2 regions of the Bradyrhizobium sp. th-b2 genome follow, and region 2 is predicted to be linked to the other one. Evidence: riboswitches for the same ligand, from Rfam matches in the RefSeq annotation. Region 2 holds a riboswitch; the other holds the start of a gene.
The links. Region 2 has a riboswitch for glycine ahead of K359_RS52770 (D-amino acid dehydrogenase). Riboswitches for the same ligand answer to the same signal wherever they lie in the genome.
Positions count from the first base shown of each region.

Region 1 (9,829 bases), on a different contig from region 2:
GAGTGGCGCTCGGCGAGTGCCATCGCTTCCGCCGCCGCGGTCGCCTCGTCGAGTAGCGAGGCGTTGGCGACGTCGAGCCCGGTGAGGTCGCAGACCATGCTCTGGAAGTTGAACAGGGCTTCGAGCCGGCCCTGGCTGATCTCCGGCTGGTACGGCGTATAGGCGGTGTACCAGGCCGGGTTCTCCAGGATGTTGCGCTGGATCACCGCGGGCAGGATGGTGCCGGAGTAGCCCTGGCCGATCAGCGAGGTGAACACCTGGTTCTGTGCGGCGAGCTCGCTCATATGCGAAAGCGCCTCGGTCTCGCTCAGCGCGCGGCCGAGATCGAGCGGCGCCTTCTGGCGGATCGACGCCGGCAGCGTCTCGTTCATCAGTGCTTGCAGGCTCGCAGCGCCGACGGTCTCCAGCATCGCGTTGATGTCGCGCGGCGACGGTCCGATGTGGCGGCGGACGAAATCAGTGGCGGCTTCGTTGATCGGCTTGAAGGGCGCGTTCATGGCTTGATCCTTGGGCTGATCCTTAGGCGGTGTGCGCGGCGTAGGCGGCCTCATCCATCAGGCCGCCGAGCTCGCTCTTGTCTGATATCTTCAGCTTGAAGAACCAGGCTTTGCCGCCGGCATCCGAATTGACCAGCGCGGGCTCGGCCGCGAGTTCTTCGTTGACCTCGATCACCTCGCCGGTGATCGGCGCGTAGACATCGGAGGCGGCCTTGACGGATTCGACGACGGCGGCGGCCTCGGCCTTCTTCAGGCTGCGGCCGACCTTGGGCAATTCGACGAACACGACGTCGCCGAGCTGCGATTGCGCGTAGTCGGTGATCCCGATCGTGGCGACGTCGCCCTCGATGCGGAGCCATTCGTGGTCGGACGTGTACAGCGTCGTCATGGGGATCGATCCTTTGGCGTCTAGCGTTTGTAGGTATTGGGAACGAACGGCGTGGCGGCGACTTTCAGCGGCAGCCGCTGGCCGCGCACTTCGGCGAAAACGGTGGTGTCGAGCGCGGAAAGCGAGGTCGGCAGATAGCCCATCGCAACCGGCGCATTGAGGCTCGGGCCGAAGCCGCCCGACGTCACCTTGCCGATTGGCTCGGTCGAGGTCGGATCGGCAAACAGGGCTGCACCTTCGCGCACCGGTGCGCGGCCGTCAGGCTTCAAGCCGACACGGCGGCGGGAGGCACCTTGCGCGAATTGGGCGAGGATCTTGTCGGCGCCCGGAAAACCGCCGGCACGGGCGCCGCCGCTGCGGCGCACCTTCTGCACCGACCATTCCAGCGCGCCTTCGACTGGCGTCGTCGTGGTGTCGATATCGTGGCCATAGAGGCAGAGCCCGGCTTCGAGCCGCAGGCTGTCGCGCGCGCCGAGCCCGATCGGCAGCACGTCGGGATTGTCCAGCAACGCCGTGACCAGGGCTTCGGCCTTGTCCGCCGGCACCGAAATCTCAAAACCGTCCTCGCCGGTATAGCCGGAGCGCGAGACGAAGCAGTCGATGTCGGCGACGCGGCGCGGGCCGGCGTCCATGAATTTCATCGAACTGACATCTGCACAAAGTTTCGCCAGCGCCGATTCGGCTTTCGGTCCCTGCAGCGCAATCAGCGCGCGGTCGGCCAGCGACACGATTTCGCAGGCGTCGGAGAGATGCGCGCGCAGATGCGCCTCGTCCTCGGCCTTGCAGGCGGCGTTGACCACCAGGAACAAATGATCGCCGAAATTCGCGACCATCAAATCGTCGAGCAGCCCGCCGTCGTCGTTGGTGAATTGCGCGTAGCGCTGCCGTCCCGGCGCGATGCCAACAATGTCCTGCGGCACCAGCTTCTCCAGCGCGAGCGCCGCATCGGTGACCTTGCCGGATTTGGCCTTCAGGACAAGCTGGCCCATGTGCGACACGTCGAACAGGCCGGCTTCCTTGCGGGTGTGCAGGTGCTCCTTGAGCACGCCGGCGGTGTATTGCACCGGCATGTCATAGCCGGCGAACGGCACCATCTTGGCGCCGCGCGCCAGGTGCAACGCGTGCAGCGGGGTCTGTTTCAGCGGGGAAGTTTCGCGCGCAAGCATCACAGGGCCCTCGCGGTTCCCGCAGGGGACCTATTTCCCCTTGAGAAACCTGCAGAAAGCCCCATCTGTCGCTGTGCCTGAGAGTATTATCCCGTCGGCGGACGCATCGGGGATAACCCCAGCGCCTCTTTCCAGATGTCAGACGTCACGCGGTCCTTTTGCCTGAGAGTTTCCGGGGCGGTTGCTCCTTCGGCGCCGGCGCAAGGCCGGTCTCTCCCGACGTGACTTAAGTACAGGTAGGTAGAAAACACGGCGCCACCAAGACTGTCAACGCAGCTGCAGCAACTATCCAATGGGCTTTGTGCTGCCGCGGCAAGCCCATGATCCGCCTGCACAGTTTCTGGACACCGCAGCTGGCAATGTCTAAAAGCGTTCGGCCGGAAAATGACGCCTTTTTGCGGCTGGCCGGCCCCTTTTTCCGATTGGATGAACATGAGCAGCGTCAACGACATCAGGTCGACATTTCTGAACTTCTTCAAGGAGAACGGCCACGAGATCGTGGCGTCGTCGCCGCTGGTTCCGCGCAACGACCCGACCTTGATGTTCACCAATGCCGGCATGGTGCAGTTCAAGAACGTCTTCACCGGTGTCGAAAAGCGCGCCTATCAGCGCGCCACGACGTCGCAGAAGTGCGTGCGCGCCGGCGGCAAGCATAACGACCTCGACAATGTCGGCTACACCGCGCGCCATCTCACCTTCTTCGAGATGCTGGGCAATTTCTCGTTCGGCGACTACTTCAAAGAGCGCGCGATCGAGCTCGCCTGGAATCTGATCACCAAGGATTTCGGGCTGAAGAAGGACAAGCTGCTCGTCACCGTCTACCACACCGACGACGAGGCGGCCGGCTATTGGAAGAAGATCGCGGGCTTCTCGGAGGACCGCATCATCCGCATCCCGACCTCGGACAATTTCTGGGCGATGGGCGATACCGGCCCGTGCGGGCCGTGCTCCGAGATCTTCATCGACCGCGGCGAGCACATCTGGGGCGGACCTCCGGGCAGCCCGGAGGAGGATGGCGATCGCTTCCTCGAATTCTGGAACCTGGTGTTCATGCAGTACGAGCAGGTGACGAAGGAGGAGCGCGTGGCGCTGCCGCGTCCCTCGATCGACACCGGCATGGGGCTGGAACGCATGGCGGCCATCCTGCAGGGCGTCGAGAGCGTGTTCGAGACCGATCTGTTCCGCCATTTGATCGATGCGGCCGCGTCGGCGCTCGGCCATGGGCCGAACGCGCAGAACGTCGCGTCGTACCGGGTGATCGCGGACCATCTGCGCTCGTCGGCGTTCCTGATTGCCGATGGCGTGCTGCCGTCGAACGAGGGCCGCGGCTACGTGCTGCGCCGGATCATGCGCCGCGCGATGCGCCACGCGCAGCTTCTGGGTGCCAGCGAGCCGCTGATGCATCGCCTGGTCTGGGCGCTGGTCCGCGAGATGGGCCAGGCCTATCCGGACCTGGTGCGCGCCGAGAAGCTGATCGAGGAGACGCTGCGGCTGGAAGAGACGCGCTTCCGCAAGACGCTGGTGCGTGGCCTGTCGATCCTCGACGAGAAGAGCGCCGGCCTCAAGAAGGGCGACATGTTCGACGGCGACACTGCGTTCACGCTGTACGACACCTACGGCTTCCCGCTGGACCTGACGCAGGACGCGCTGAAGTCGCGCGGCATCAGCGTCGATCAGGCCTCATTCACCGACGCGATGAACCGTCAGCGCGAGAAGGCGCGTGCGTCCTGGGTCGGTTCGGGCGAGGCGGCGACCGAAAACATCTGGTTCCCGCTGCGCGAGAAACTCGGTGCGACCGAATTCCTCGGGTATGAGACCGAGAGCGCGGAAGGCGTAGTGACGGCGCTGGTCAAGGACGGTGCCGAGGTCGACGGCCTCAAGGCCGGCGAGAGCGCCGCGATCGTGCTGAACCAGACGCCGTTCTATGCCGAGTCAGGTGGTCAGGTCGGCGACGTCGGCATCCTCACCGGCGAAGGCGTCAAATTCCGCGTCACCGACATGCAGAAGAAGGCCGGCGATCTGTTCGTGCATGTCGGCACGGTGGAGCAGGGTACGCTCAACGTCGGCACCGCGCTGCAGCTCGAGGTCGACCACGCCAGGCGTTCGTCGATCCGAGCGAACCATTCGGCGACGCATCTGTTGCATGAGGCGCTGCGCCAGGTGCTCGGCGATCACATCGCCCAGCGCGGCTCGCTGGTCGCGCCCGATCGCCTGCGCTTCGATTTCGTGCATCCGAAGCCGATCACGCCGGAAGAACTCTCCCGGGTCGAGGACATCGCCAACGACGTGGTGCTGGAAAATGACGAGGTGACGACCCGCGTCATGGGTGTCGACGACGCCCGCGAGGCGGGTGCGCGCGCACTGTTCGGCGAGAAATACGGTGACGAGGTCCGTGTCGTCTCGATGGGCAAGAGTGCCCGCGAGCACGGCCAGAATGCGCTCGGCTGGTCGGTCGAGCTCTGCGGCGGCACCCATGTCCGCCGCACCGGCGACATCGGCCTGATTTCGGTGACCAGCGAGAGCGCGGTGGCCTCAGGCGTTCGCCGCATCGAGGCGCTGACTGGACACCACGCGCGCAAGCACGCCAACGACACCATGGCGCTGGCCAAGACCGCGGCGGCCGAGCTGCGCACCACGATCGAGGATGTGCCGGCGCGCATCGCAGCCCTGATGGAGGAGCGCAAGAAGCTCGAGCGCGACCTGTCGGATGCCCGCAAGAAGCTCGCGATGGGCGGCGGCGGCGCGTCGTCGAACGGCGCGGCCTCGGGCGTGCGCGAGGTCGGCAATGTCAAGCTGCTCGCCCGCGCGGTCGAGGGCGTCGAGACCAAGGACCTCAAGAGCCTGGTCGACGACGGCAAGAAGCAGATCGGCTCCGGCGTGGTCGCCATCGTCGGCGTCACCGAGGACGGCAAGGCCGGCATCGTGGTCGGCGTCACCGCCGACCTGACCTCGCGCTTCAACGCGGTTGAGCTGGTGCGCAAGGGCTCCGAGGTGCTCGGCGGCAAGGGCGGCGGCGGCCGGCCCGACATGGCGCAGGCGGGCGGTCCCGACGGCGCCAAGGCGGACGCCGCGCTGTCGGCGATCGAGCAGGCGATGGCGAGCGCCTGACGGAGAGGCTGATCGTGGCGACGGCTCCGGGCAAGCCCACGATCAGCGATCCCGGGCTGCGCGACCGTCTCTACGAGCTGCTCGAGCAGGACCACCTGCCGCATTCGGTCGGCTCGCGCTTTGTCCGGCTCGTCATCGCGATCATCACCGTCGATGTGCTGGCGGCGATCCTGGCATCGGTGCCCGAGTTCGACGCCCAGCTGTGGTGGCTGTTCACGGCGATCGAGATCGCCGCCGTCATTGCGTTTGCGCTGGAATATGCCGCGCGGCTCTGGAGCGTGGTCGGCCGCTCGCTGCGAGACATGACGCCGTTGCAGGCGCGGCTCGAATACGCCTTCTCGGCGCTCGGCGTGATCGATCTGCTCGCCTTCCTGCCGTCGGCCATCGCGCTGGTCATCAACGACAAGACCGCGTTGGTGCTGTTCGGCATGCTGCCGTTCCTGAAGCTGGTGCGCTATTCGACCGCGATGCGCTCGCTGCTGGCGGCGCTGCACGCCGAACGGCGCACGCTGTTCGGCTGCGTCGTGATCCTGACCGGCGCGGTGCTGCTGTTCGCCTCGCTGCTCTATGCCATCGAGCACAAAGTGCAGCCGGACAAGTTCGGCACCATGCCGCAGGCGATGTGGTGGGCGATCGTGACGCTCGGCACGGTCGGTTACGGCGACGTCGTCCCGGTGACGCCGCTCGGGCGGATCGTGACCGTGGTTGCGATCGTGGTCGGCTTCGCGATGATCGCCCTGCCGGTCGCGATCGTCTCGACCGCGTTCGCCGACGAGGTCCGGCGCCGCGATTTCGTCGTGACCTGGGGCATGCTGGCGCGGGTGCCGCTGTTCTCGCATCTCAACGCGGCCGATATCGCCGACATCATGCGCCTGCTGCGCTCGCAGACCATCGAGGCCGGCGAGGTGCTGGTGCGGCGCGGCGATGCGGCGTCGTCGATGTATTTCATCACCGCGGGCGAGGTCGAGATCGACCTGCCGAGCCAGCTTGTGAAGCTTGCCGACGGCGCGTTCTTCGGCGAGATCGCGCTGCTCCGGCGGACCAACCGCTCCGGCACCGTGACGGCGAGGCGCAAGACCAAGCTGTTGGTGCTCGACGCGCAGGACTTCCATGCCCTGATCGAGCGCATGCCGGCGCTCGCCGCCCATGTCCGGGAAACGGCGGAGGCGCGGCTCGCCGATCCGCTTACGGCCGGTGGCGACCTGGCCGTCAGCGAAATCGCGCAGGCGCCGGGCGAGACCGACGGCGGTATCCGCGACTAGAGCCTCATTCCGATTGAATCGGAACGAGGCTCTAGATTCTTCTTTTGACGCGTTTTCTTCACGCGAACCGGTGTCCACTTCGCTCGAAAACGCTCTAGTCGCGGCGCAGGAACACGTAATCTGCCGAATAGGGGACGCTCTGCAACGCGCCGACCTTGTCGCAGGCGCCGTCGAGCTGCCCGCCAGATGTGTTGATCCGCTGCACAGTGGCGACGCTGGTCAGCACGCCGTTGCCGCGGTGGGCGATCACCTCGAGTTTCAGCCAGGGAATGTCGGCGGCAGTTGCGCCCGGTGCGCTGCCGGCGGTGCGGGCGGTCACGGCGCTGCCGTCGACATGCTCCCAGTTCGGGCCGGCATAGTGCCGGCCGACCGTGCGGCCGCCGGCGATCAGGGTGGCGATGGGTTCGCGGAACGACCAGGCGAGCTTGCCGTCGGTGACCGGCTTGCACTCATAAACCTGGGCGCCCTCGGCATGGACGGCGAGGACCGCGGTCTCGTCCGGCGCCGCAACGGGGGCGGGCAGGGGATCGGCAGCGAGCGCCGCCGATCCGGTCAGCAACAAGGATGCGAGCGTCACCCGGCCGAGTAGGGTCATGGTCACGCTCACTGCAACGTTCGGCAACAGGCGGCCTTAGGCCGCCATCGCCTTGCCGAGGTTGTCGGCAACCTTGTCGAGGAAGCCGGTGGTCGAGAGCCAGCGCTGGTCGGCGCCGACCAGGAGCGCGAGGTCCTTGGTCATGTAGCCCTCTTCGACGGTCGCGACGCAGACCTTCTCCAGGGTCGTGGCGAACTTCGCCAGTTCCGGATTGTTGTCGAGCTTGGCGCGGTGGGCGAGGCCACGGGTCCAGGCGAAGATCGACGCGATCGAGTTGGTCGAGGTCTCCTTGCCCTTCTGGTGCTCGCGGTAGTGGCGGGTCACGGTGCCGTGGGCGGCTTCAGCCTCGACGGTCTTGCCGTCCGGAGTGAGCAGCACCGAGGTCATCAGGCCGAGCGAGCCGTAGCCCTGGGCCACGGTGTCGGACTGCACGTCGCCGTCATAGTTCTTGCAGGCCCAGACATAGCCGCCGGACCATTTCAGCGCCGAGGCCACCATGTCGTCGATCAGGCGGTGCTCGTAGGTCAGGCCCTTCGCCTCGAATTCCTTCTTGAACTCGCGGTCGTAGATGTCCTGGAAGATGTCCTTGAAGCGGCCGTCATAGACCTTGAGGATGGTGTTCTTGGTCGAGAGATAGACCGGGTAGTTGCGCAGCAGGCCGTAGTTGAGGGAGGCGCGGGCGAAATCGATGATGGAATCGTCGAGATTGTACATCTCCATCGCGACGCCGGCGCCGGGCGCCTTGAACACTTCGCGCTCGATCACGGTGCCGTCCTCGCCGACGAATTTCATCGACAGCGTGCCCTTGCCGGGGAACTTGATGTCGGTGGCGCGGTACTGGTCGCCATAGGCGTGGCGGCCGATGATGATCGGCTTGGTCCAGCCCGGAACCAGGCGCGGCACGTTCTTGCAGATGATCGGTTCGCGGAAGATCACGCCGCCGAGGATGTTGCGGATGGTGCCGTTCGGCGACTTCCACATCTGCTTCAGGCCGAACTCCTTCACCCGGGCCTCGTCGGGGGTGATGGTGGCGCATTTGACGCCGACGCCGACCTTCTTGATGGCTTCGGCGGCATCAATGGTCACCTGGTCGTTGGTCTCATCGCGGTATTCCATGCCGAGATCGAAATAGAGCAGTTCGACATCCAGGAACGGGTTGATCAGCTTGTCCTTGATGTACTGCCAGATGATCCGGGTCATCTCGTCGCCATCGAGCTCGACGACGGGATTGGATACCTTGATTTTTGCCATGACGGAGGGGCCCTCTTGGGAACAGCGCGCTTTTGACCGCGGGTTGGAATACGCCTGCGCTATAGCACCGCCCGGGGGCGGGCGGAAGCGGACCGGTTATGCACTTTAAGCCCATCTTTTCAGCTAAAATGGGACCTGCGTGGCGGTCCCGGCCACGATGTACCAGGTCACGAACAGGCCTGCGATCAGGGCCCCCGGCAGGCTCGATCCGGTCCGCCGCCAGGTGAAGGTCGCGATCACGGCGACGATCGCCAGGAGCGGCACGAACTGGATCGCGACGATGGTCGAGAGCGGAACGAAACTGGGGTCCGGGATCGGATTGAACAGTTTTCCGGTCAGCCACAGCGTGCCGTATTGCAGGACCAGCAACACGATGAAACCGAACGTCAGCGCCAGGATGTTGGTCAGATAGAGCGCCCCGCGCGGGGCATCCATGGTCGAGAAATTCCGGTGCAGCACGTGCAGCGCCACGACGAAAAACGTCGTGAACGGAATCAGATAGATCAGGAAGATGAGGAATTGCTTCGCGCTCATCAACTTAAGTGCGACGATCCAGAACCTGAAGTCGATCTTGAACGCGAGGTCGGCGAGCCAGAGCGCGGCATAGCCGACCGCAACCGAAATCACCGCGATCACGACGGATTGACCGACGAGGCCGGCCCGGCTGGCGCGCTTCGGCGCGAACCGCATCAGGGCGAGCGTGATGAGGCCGTTGATGATGACCCAGACCAGGATCTGGTTGGTGATGCCCTGCGGCAGGAACGTGCTCGGGGTCACGAAGGTGCCGCCCAGCGCAAAGGCCGGATAATAGGTCAGCGCCGGAATGAAGGCCGAGAGGATGAACGCTGTGGTCCAGCGCCGTCCGCTCGCGGCCTCATGCGGCGGCATGGTGCCGTCGGCGACCGCCGGCAGCCGCAGGCGGGAGAACATCGGTGCCTCCAGCAGCCCGTCGAACGTCCCGATCACCAGCGCGACGAAGCCGATCAGCGCGATCAGGGTGCCGATCTCCTTGCGGAACCAGATCTGGTCGTCTGCTGGCCGCGCCGTGCCGCCCCTCAGCGTTTTGGCGAACCAGTCGAGGCTGTAGCCGATCGCCTCATGCGAGATGTGCTCGGCCGGATGGGTCATCGCCGGCGTGTAGAGCATGCGGGCGGTGCCATTGGCCGGATCGCCATAGACCTTGCCGGGCTCGACCGCGCCCTGAGTGCCGAACAGCGCCCAGAGCTTTGGGCTCGTGGCGACGTCGCGGGCAAGGTCGACGCCCCACATCAGGGTGGAGAATTCCTCGTACTGGGCGAACACCAAAGCGGTGTTGCGCGGCCAGCTCGCGGCGCCCTCGGCGGCGAACGGCTTGCCGGTGGACGAGCCCTCCAGCACCATCGACTTGTAGTCGTTGGGCATCGCCGCGGCGGCGGCCAGCACGGTCCAGCCGCCCATCGAATGGCCCTCGAGGCCGATGTTCTCCTTGTCGAAGGCCCACAATCGCCAGCGTCCATCTGCCCCGCATCGTCGTGCCCCCAAGGTGCCCCGCCGTTCAACCGGCGTCTCAAACGTGCCTTTAC
Region 1 covers NZ_AUGA01000051.1:38,659-48,487, reverse strand. The annotation lists gene gcvP (aminomethyl-transferring glycine dehydrogenase) at 1-497, opposite strand, end outside; gene gcvH (glycine cleavage system protein GcvH) at 520-885, opposite strand; gene gcvT (glycine cleavage system aminomethyltransferase GcvT) at 906-2,051, opposite strand; glycine riboswitch at 2,192-2,281, opposite strand; gene alaS (alanine--tRNA ligase) at 2,484-5,159, shown strand; gene K359_RS0137720 (cyclic nucleotide-gated ion channel) at 5,171-6,421, shown strand; gene K359_RS0137715 (DUF3455 domain-containing protein) at 6,516-7,016, opposite strand; gene K359_RS0137710 (NADP-dependent isocitrate dehydrogenase) at 7,053-8,267, opposite strand; gene K359_RS54285 (S9 family peptidase) at 8,391-9,749, opposite strand.
Region 1: it holds a riboswitch for glycine, as region 2 does, so the genes downstream of both, gcvT (glycine cleavage system aminomethyltransferase GcvT) here and K359_RS52770 (D-amino acid dehydrogenase) in region 2, are expected to answer to the same signal.

Region 2 (9,829 bases):
CGCGTCCGACGTCCTTGGCGACGCGCACCAGCGCCCCGGCCTTCTCGGCGCGGAACGCCGCGCGGATCGCGGTTGCGGTCTCTGCCGGGCGAAGCACCGAGCCGGAGGCGACCGCCTCGCGCAGCGCCGGCTGGTCAACGACCTCGCGGGTCGAACGCCCGGCCGATTCGATCAGCCCTTCGCTCAGCCGTCCCGCCTTGCGCGTATCCTTGACCAGCGTCAGCCCGGCGCGCAGCGGCCCGGCGCCGCCGACCGACACATAGGTCGCCGCCGTCACGGCGAGCCCGGCGGCCGCAAGCCCAAGCACCAGCTGGTCGGTGTCCTCACCCATCACGAGATGCTTGCCCTCGCGCACGACGTCCCTGACATCGCCGAACACGAACAGGTCGCCCGCGACCGTGCCGGACAGGCTTGCGACATCGTCGGCGTTGCCGGTCACGAGGCCGGTGGCGAACCCCTTGGCGAAATGCGTGGTGGACGACTGCTCGGCGCGCGCCTCGTCGACCCGCCGTGTGAGCTCGTCGCTGAGCGCGATGTCCTTCTCGGCGGCGAGCGCGACAAAGCTCGTCGCAAGGTCGGCATCCCCCGCGGCCAGTGCCGCCTCGATATTGTCCGAAATCAACGCCGGGTTGTTGCGCAGCACGGAATTGATCCTGAGGTCGGCGAGCTCGGCGGGATTGTCCCGCGCGGCGAGGATCGTGCCGGCGTCATGGGCATGCGGCCAAATGACCGCGCCGATGGCAGCGCTCGCTGCCAGGCCGGCCACCGCAAGACTGAGGCGAACCCCGTTCATTCCGCTTGAAACCTCAAGTTTAATTCGCCTTGGAAATAGTGTGCCGTTTTTGCGACACAACGGCTCCGACCAAAGAAGGGCTTCTCTGGGACGACAAGATTGTGTCGAATTTGCATGAGCAAATGAGCCGTCGGGGCTCTAGGAATCAACTGTTCCCGCCAGTATGGTGCGCGGCATTTCGCGATGCCGCATGCTGTCGATTGCGTCTGCCCATCGTTGCCACCAAGGTGAGAATATGTCCGACCACGTCGTCCCGCACTTCCATAACGATGCCGGTGTCTCGGTGATCGAAATCGGATCGCAGGAGTTCATGTGCGTGGGCGCCAACCCGCCGTTCGATCACCCGCACGTGTTCCTCGACCTCGGTAACGACAGCGAGATCATCTGCCCGTACTGCTCGACGCTCTATCGCTTCGCGCCCGACCTGGCTGCCGGCGAGGCGCGGCCGCCGGAATGCGTGCTGAAAGACAAGGTCGCCTGACCGCTCCGTGGCCCTGACGCGAACCGTCATCGTTGCAGGCGCCGGGATCGGAGGACTGACGGCGTCGCTGACACTGGCGGCACAAGGCTTTCGCGTCGTCGTGCTGGAGAAGGCCGAGCGGCTCGAGGAAGCCGGCGCCGGCATCCAGCTCTCTCCCAATGCCAGCCGCATCCTGGTCGGGCTCGGGCTCAAGGAACCGCTTGCGCGGCGGGCGGTTACGCCTGAATCCGTCAACATCCTGAGCGCGCGGGCCGGCGGCGAGATCGCGCGGATGCCGCTTGGTCAAGCGGCCGAGTTCCGCGCCGGCGCACCCTATTGGGTGATCCACCGCGCCGACCTGCAGGCCGCACTGCAGGCCGCGGTCAACGACCACCCCGATATCGACCTGCGGCTCGGCTGCCAGTTCGAGGATGTGACAAAGCACGCCAAAGGGCTGACGGTGGTGCAGCGCCGCGGCAACGCACGGCGGGAGGAATTGGCCGTCGCGCTGATCGGCGCCGACGGCATCTGGTCCGCCGTGCGCGGGCATTTGTTTCCGGATGTACAGCCGAAATTCTCCGGCCTGATCGCCTGGCGCGGCACGCTGGACGCAACCGCCCTGCCGTGTGAATACACCGCACCGCGCGTCCAGCTCTGGATGGGGCCGGACGCCCATCTTGTGGCCTATCCGATCTCGGGTGGGCGCCAGATCAACGTGGTCGCGATCGTCGCAGGCACCTGGAACCGGCCGGGCTGGAGCGCACCCGGCGACATCAACGAGATCAAGGGCGCGTTCGCCACGGCGCGCTGGCCCGCAACCGCGCGGATGCTGATCGGCGCCGTCGACAGCTGGCGCAAATGGGCGCTGTTCACCCTGCCCGACATCGGCCGCTGGAGCGAAGGCGCGGTGACGCTGCTCGGCGATGCCGCGCATGCGATGTTGCCGTTCGCCGCGCAGGGCGCCGGCATGGCAATCGAGGATGCCGCCGTGCTCGCCAAGGCGCTCGGCGACTGCACCGGGGAAAACACCTCAGCCATTCCCGCCGCGCTGAAGCGCTACGCCGAGATGCGGCGCAGGCGCATACTGAAGGTCCAGCGCCTGGCCCGGCAGCAGGGCCGCATCTATCACTTGCGCGGGCCGCTCGCGATCGCGCGCGATCTCGCGATCCGCGCCATCGGTCCGCAGCGCATGCTGGCGCGGCAGGACTGGATCTACGACTGGCGCGTCTGAGCCATCAGCTGAGCGCACGCGAACAGCGATCGGCTTCGCTCGAAAGCGCTGAGTTTAGTGGACGACGCCCCGCGGGACGCGTGCCCCCTTCGCGGCAGGCGCCGGCGCGGCGGGCGCTGCGGCCGCAGCGGTCTCGTCCGGCGGGCTCTCGTGGCACTTGTTGCTGCGCCAGGCCTGATCCGCAAGTTTCTGCCGGGCGCGAATCGAGATCAGTTCGTTGCGATAGACCATCTCGGAGATCACGGTACCACCGACGCCGGTCTCCGCCTTGGCCATCAGCTTTTCCTGATCCGCAGCGCTGGTCGCGAGGTTCTTGCGCTCGGTCTCGAGTTGCTTGCAATCATAGAGGTCGTATTTGGCGGGATCGGCGAACGCCGGCGACATGGTATCGCCGATCTGCGCGCAGCCGGAAACGCCCGCGGCCGAGGCGAGCAGCACAATGACGGCCGCCGCGCGCGACAGCTTTGAGCGGCGTGGGAAACGAACAGGCATTCGGCTTTCTTAATCAGACAGTGTTGAGATTGCCTAAAGCAGCCGCCGGTGTCCGGATTGAGGCTCAATCGCGGCGGCGCGCCGCTTATCCCAATGCGAGGCGGCCGAAGCAAATGGAATTGCAGGCCACTGTTTAAGTCTTTGAAACCGCACCTGTTAGCAGCGGATAATGACAATTCCACTTCGCGCCCAAACGCGCTAGAAATCGGCGCGCCTGGCGCAATGCGGACGTGGCGGAACTGGTAGACGCAAGGGACTTAAAATCCCTCGATGGCAACGTCGTGTGGGTTCGACTCCCACCGCCCGCACCAGGCCTCTCGCTCGCGAAATGAGTAGCGTTGGCGCCACGGCCGGCCAGGCGAAGGCGATGCGGCTGCCGCGAGCTACGGCTCGGCCAAGCCGTTCGTCAGTCAAACCCCAGACCGATCCGCCGCTCCTTCTTCCAGATCACCCGGCAGGTGTGCCGCTGGCCGTCGACGGCGAGCACGAAGCGGTCGGGAAACCACAGCGGCGAATTGACTTCGATGCAGGCCCCCTGCGGAGAAAGATTTCGGACCGTGCAGGGTATCGCTTCATTGCCGAACTCGATCGCCCCCGATTTGAGGACGCGGCGACGGGAGCCGGCACGCCGCTCGTCGGTCGGCATTGGCTGTTGCCCGCTGGCTGGTGCGGGCCTGCTTTTGTCGTCGGCCATGAACCCGTCGCGGTCGGTACACAAGCTGGCGGCCAGATTACGACGCGATTCTGACGGGAACCTTAAGACATCGCCAAACGCGTTGGCATGCCACGCGCGCCCACGGCCTCGGCGGGCACGCGCGGTATCACGACGCTCGCATCACCTGATCGTGTTTCCGGGCTGTGGCACGGTTCACAAGCCGGGATCGCCGCGTCTCGTAATCTTCGCGCATTGGAAAATTCCGGCCGCACATTTCGCGGCCGTCGCATTTCGAAATCAATGGTCGGAGATCGGTGATGGAGATTGCAAACTGCAATCGGATTGCTGGCGACAGGGCGTGCGAACAAAGCGCCTCCATTCTCGAGCATGGCGACGACGCGGCCCATTGCAGCAACGGGCTCAATGCCCAGAAATTCCGGGACGCGACGCCCGACGAGCGCGTGATCTACCGGCGATGGATTCGTGGCGCGATCATGCTGTACGGACTGCTGGCACTCGCCGCGGGAACGGCCGTCTGGATTAACGGCGCGGCCGTCGGGCCGACACAGCTCTCCAGCCTGTCGAGCGCGAACGCCGCGAAATCGGGTCACTGACATTAGAGCGTTTTCGAGCGAAGTGGGCACCGGTTCGCGTGAAGAAAACGCGTCAAACAAGAAACTAGAGCTTCGGTTCTGATTCAATCAGAACCGAAGCTTTAGAAGCGACAGTTCGAAACGAAAAATGGCCGGGACAACGCCCGGCCATTCGTCGTGAGCAAAATCGCAAGCTTACTCGGACTTGTCGATATTCCAGAAGATCGGTGTCGCCGGACCGTCGAGCACGCCGGTCAACGACTTCCGCCAGGCGCTCGGAACCGTGTACTGGCCGAGCGGGATGTAGATCACCTGATCGTAGGCCTCGGTCTGGATGTCAGCGGCGATCTTCTTCTTTTCCTCGGCCGAGCCGGCGCGCGCGAACTTGTCGCGCAGCTCCTCGATCTTCGGGTCCTCGGCCCACCCGAACCAGCCGCCGTTCTTGCCACGGCCGGTGATCGACGCGTTGACGATCGGATCGGCGACGTCAGCTGCGACCCAGTTGGTGAAGAACATATTCCAGCCGCCTTCCTTCGGCGACTTCTGGCTGGCGCGGCGGGTCACGACGGTCTGCCAGTCGGTGGCCTGGAAATCCACCTTGAAGCCGGCATCGCGCAACTGCTGCGCCACGACGATCGGCTGGGCCTTCAGCGTGGTGACATCGCCCGGCCCCATGATCACGACGGGCGTGCCGTCATAGCCGGACGCGGCAAGCGCCTTCTTGGCCTCCGCCATGCCGCTGCCCTTCACTAAGGTCTCGGCACCGACGTCGGTCTCCAGCGGCGTGCCGCAGACGAAGAAGGCGCCGCAAATCTTCTGGTACTTGGCATTGCCGACCAGCGCGTCGAGCACGTCCTTCTGGTTCATCGCCAGGAATGCGGCGCGGCGCACCTTCGGATTGTCGAACGGCGGATAGAGGAAGTTCATGCGACCAAGGGTCTGGAAGCCGAACTTGTTCAGCACGTCGATCTTGAGATCCGGATTGGCTTCGAGCACCGGCAGCATGTCAAACGGAAGCTGTTCCATGAAATCGATGTCGCCGGACTGCAGCGCGTTCACCGCGGTCTGCGCATCAGCCATCGTGATCCACTCGACGCGGTCGACCTTGACGACCTTGCCGCCCGCGGTCCAGCTCGCCGGCTCCTTGCGCGGCACGTAGTCCTTGTTCTTCTCGTAGACCGCCTTCACGCCCGGCTGGAATTCCGCCTGCACGAACTTGAACGGCCCGGAGCCGATCTGTTCCGGGATCGGCTTGTCCGGCGGCGTCTCGGCGAGACGCTTCGGCATCATGAACGGCACGCGCGACGACGGCTTGCCGATCGATTCGAGCACGAGGCCGTAGGGCTCCTTCAGCTTCAACGTGATGGTCTTGGCGTCGGTCGCCTCCAGGCTCGCGACGAAGTCCATCAGCTTCTGGCCCATGCCGTCGACCTTGCCCCAGCGCTGCAGCGAGGCGACGCAGTCTTCCGCGGTGACCGGCGCGCCGTCGTGCCACTTCAGGCCGTCGCGCAGCGTGAACGTATAGGTCAACTTGTCGTCGGACACCTTCCAGTCCGCCATCTGCGGCTGGATCTTGAAGTTGGAATCCGTCGCCAGCAACGTGTCATAGATCATGTAGCCATGATCGCGGGTGATGTAGGCGGTGGTCATGATCGGATCGATGACGCGCAGATCCGAGTGCATCACCGCGGTGATGGTCTTGCCCGCAGCCATCGCCTGCGGTGCCAAAGACAATTCCTGCGGCGCGAACGACAGTGCAAGCGCCGTCAACGCAGCCGCAAGCGTGCGGTGCTTCCAACGCGAGATAGGGAACATGCAATTTCTCCTGACGTGAAACTGGTCAAAGCCGGCTTATTCGTTATGCATGCGGTTCGTTATTTAGGCGAACTAACATGCTGTACGGCTTGTGAAATCGAGACTTGCACCAAGCGCAATGCGCGTCAATCGGTTTCGGGCGGGATCGGACGTACACAAACGAATGAGGCCGCGCGCCAGATTTTGGCTTTACAAATTCGTCGGCTGAGATTTTCGTAACGCGCGCGCGATGCCGGCGCGATCAAAACAACAAGAGAGAAAAACGATGAACCCAGCCAATCTTCCCTTTGATTCCGAAGCGATGCTGCAAGGGCTACGTAGCTGGGTGGAATGCGAGAGCCCGACCTGGGATTCGGCGGCGGTCGAACGCATGCTCGACCTTGCCGCGCGCGAGATGGCGATCATGGGTGCGACGATCGAACGCATCGCCGGACGCCAGGGCTTTGCCGGCTGCGTCCGCGCCCGTTTTCCTCATCCCAAGCAAGGCCAGCCCGGCATCCTGATCGCCGGTCACCTGGACACCGTGCACCCGGTTGGCACCATCGAGAAGCTGAAGTGGCGGCGCGAAGGCAACAAGTGCTTCGGGCCCGGCATCTTCGACATGAAGGGCGGCAACTATCTGTCGGTCGAGGCGATCAGACAATTGGCGCGCGCCGCATTCACGACGCCGCTGCCGATCACGGTGCTGTTCACCCCCGATGAAGAGGTCGGCACGCCGTCGACGCGCGACATCATCGAGGCGGAAGCCGCACGCAACAAATATGTGCTGGTGCCGGAGCCAGGCCGGCCGAACAACGGCGTCGTCACCGGTCGCTACGCGATCGCGCGCTTCAATCTGGAAGCAACAGGCAAGCCGAGCCATGCCGGCGCGACGCTGTCGTCCGGCCGCTCCGCGATCCGCGAGATGGCGCGGCAGATCATCGCCATCGACGGCATGACCACCGAGGACTGCACGTTCTCGGTCGGCATCGTGCATGGCGGCCAATGGGTCAATTGCGTCGCGACGACCTGCACCGGCGAAGCGCTCAGCATGGCCAAGCGCCAGGCCGATCTCGACCGCGGCGTCGAGCGCATGCTGGCGCTGTCGGGCACCGCCAACGACGTGACCTTCAAGGTGACGCGCGGCGTCACCCGCCCGGTGTGGGAGCCGGATGCCGGCACCATGGTGCTCTATGAAAAGGCAAAGAGCCTCGCGGCGGCGATGGGCCTCGATCTGCCGCACGGCAGCGCCGGCGGCGGATCGGACGGCAACTTTACCGGCGCGATGGGCATCCCCACGCTCGACGGCCTCGGCGTTCGCGGCGCCGATGCGCATACGCTCAACGAACATATCGAGGTCGACAGCCTCGCCGAGCGCGGCCGCCTGATGGCGGCGCTGCTGGCGACGCTGGACTGACGTCGATTTGCACTGCACAACACGTTGGCACTGCCGGATCGAAATTTAGCCTTGTCCAATTTTCAGGCTTCGCCTACGGTCCGGCCGTCCAACACGACGATGCGGGAGAGATCGGAGCGACAACATGCGTGTTGTTGGCTTCGGCGCCGACGGAGCAACCGCCCCGGAAACTCTCAGGCAAAAGGACTGTATCGTCAGGACGATCTGGAGAGAGACGAACATGGCCACACATCAAGGGCCATGACGTCCACCGAAGGGGATAGTTCGCTATTGGGCCTCGGCCCGATGCGGATCAAGCTCTCAGGTACCGTGACAGATGGGGCGCCGACGCCGGTTTCACCGGTGGTTCGGCGAACCTAACCCACGGGAGCCTGAAGACCACCATGCCTCACATTGCGATCATTGGCGCCGGCATCACCGGCGTGACGACGGCCTATGCCCTGCTCGAACGCGGCTACCGGGTGACTGTCCTCGACAGGCATCGCTACGCCGCGATGGAAACCTCGTTCGCCAATGGCGGACAGCTTTCCGCCAGCAACGCCGAAGTCTGGAACAGCGCCGCGACCATCCTCAAGGGTTTGCGCTGGATGCTCAGGAGCGACGCGCCGCTGCTGATGAATCCGAAGCCGAGCTGGCACAAATATTCCTGGATCGGCGAGTTCGTCGGCCACATCGGCCGCTATCTCAGCAACACCATCGAGACCACGCGGCTCGCCATCGAGGCGCGCAAACATCTGTTCTCGATCGCACAGCGCGAGAACATCGCCTTCGATCTCGAACGCCGCGGCATCCTGCACGTCTATCACGACAAGGCCGGCTTCGAAGCGGGCCTGCGGGTCAACACGCTGCTGCAGCAAGGCGGGCTCGACCGCCGGCCGGTAACGGCGGACGAAATCCGCGCCATCGAGCCCGCGCTGCAGACGGCCTGCTATGGCGGCTTCTTCACACCGTCGGATGCAACCGGCGATATCCACAAGTTCACCCGCGGGCTCGCCGACGCCTGCATCCGCCGCGGCGCGGCCTTCATCCACGAAGCCGATGTCGATGCGATCGCGCGCGGCGATGACGGCTTCCGCATCAGCTGGAACGAAGCCGCTTCGCACGACGCTGACGTCGCGACGCGGCATGAGTTGCAGGCGGACGGTGTAGTCATCTGCGCCGGGGTGGCGAGCCGCTACTTCGCTGGCATGCTCAACGACCGCGTCAATGTCTATCCGGTGAAGGGCTATTCGATCACCGTGCAACTCGATGCGCCGCAGAGCCGGGACGCTGCGCCGACCGTCAGCCTGCTCGATGAAGCTGCGAAAATCGTCACCAGCCGGCTCGGCGCCGACCGCTTCCGCGTCGCCGGCACCGCTGAGTTCAACGGCTTCAACCGCGACATTCGCGCCGACCGGATCCAGCCGCTGGTGGACTGGGTGCGACATCATTTCCCAGGGATCGACACGTCGACGATCGTGCCATGGGCGGGCCTGCGACCGATGATGCCGAACATGATGCCGGTGGTTCGCGCCGGACGGATTCCGGGCGTGTTCTACAATACGGGCCACGGTCATCTCGGCTGGACGCTGTCTGCCGCGACGGCGCAGATGGTCGCAGGGGCGATCGATGATTGCAGCGACCTCGACACGCCTTCAATGGTGCCGTCGCAGGTCGATACGACCGAGACCACTCACGCAGATTTCCCCTAATTGTCCGGCCGAAGAGGAAGAATATGAGCGTATTTGCCTATGGCCAAGTCGGAATTCGCTGAGAAACGCCGCGTGATAGGAACTAGCGTCACAATGGGAAAAAGCGCTTCATCGCGGGAGGGGACAATGCGCATTGGGGTGGCGGGCACGCATGACATTGCGCCGACTCCGTGCCGTCTTTCCAAAACAGTCAAAGCTCAGCCTTCTGCACAGGGCTCCACGAAAGGCGCGACATGACAATTGAGACGTTGACCAAGCCGGATCAGATTGCCGCAGAGCTGTGCGCGGCCGTCGACCGAAACTTCGACGATCAGATCGCGTTCCTGTCACGCATGGTGCAGTTCCGCAGCTTGCGCGGACAGGAAGCGCCGCAACAAGTTTGGCTGGCCGAGCAGTTCGCAAAACGCCGCTACGACGTCGATGTGTTCAGCCTTGCGGACGTCAACCTGATGAGCCATCCGAAGGCTGCGCCAATGGACGGCATCGATCTTGCCGGATCGCAGCAGGTTGTTGCGACGAAGAACAGCAAAGGCAGCGGGCGCAGCCTGATCCTGCAAGGTCATATCGACGTGGTGCCGGAGGGGCCCGCTGACCTTTGGGATCAGCCGCCGTTCGCAGCCGCCGTGCGCGACGGCTGGATGTTCGGGCGTGGTGCGCAAGACATGAAGGCCGGTGTCTCGGCAATGATCTTCGCGCTCGATGC
Region 2 covers NZ_AUGA01000020.1:27,410-37,238, forward strand. The annotation lists gene K359_RS0123515 (hypothetical protein) at 1-793, opposite strand, end outside; gene K359_RS0123520 (zinc-finger domain-containing protein) at 1,029-1,274, shown strand; gene K359_RS0123525 (FAD-dependent monooxygenase) at 1,282-2,484, shown strand; gene K359_RS0123530 (hypothetical protein) at 2,539-2,976, opposite strand; tRNA gene K359_RS0123535 (tRNA-Leu) at 3,201-3,287, shown strand; gene K359_RS0123540 (PilZ domain-containing protein) at 3,383-3,670, opposite strand; gene K359_RS0123545 (hypothetical protein) at 3,949-4,245, shown strand; gene K359_RS0123550 (ABC transporter substrate-binding protein) at 4,420-6,039, opposite strand; gene K359_RS0123555 (M20/M25/M40 family metallo-hydrolase) at 6,305-7,435, shown strand; glycine riboswitch at 7,528-7,634, shown strand; glycine riboswitch at 7,638-7,753, shown strand; gene K359_RS52770 (D-amino acid dehydrogenase) at 7,819-9,126, shown strand; gene K359_RS0123565 (ArgE/DapE family deacylase) at 9,360-9,829, shown strand, end outside.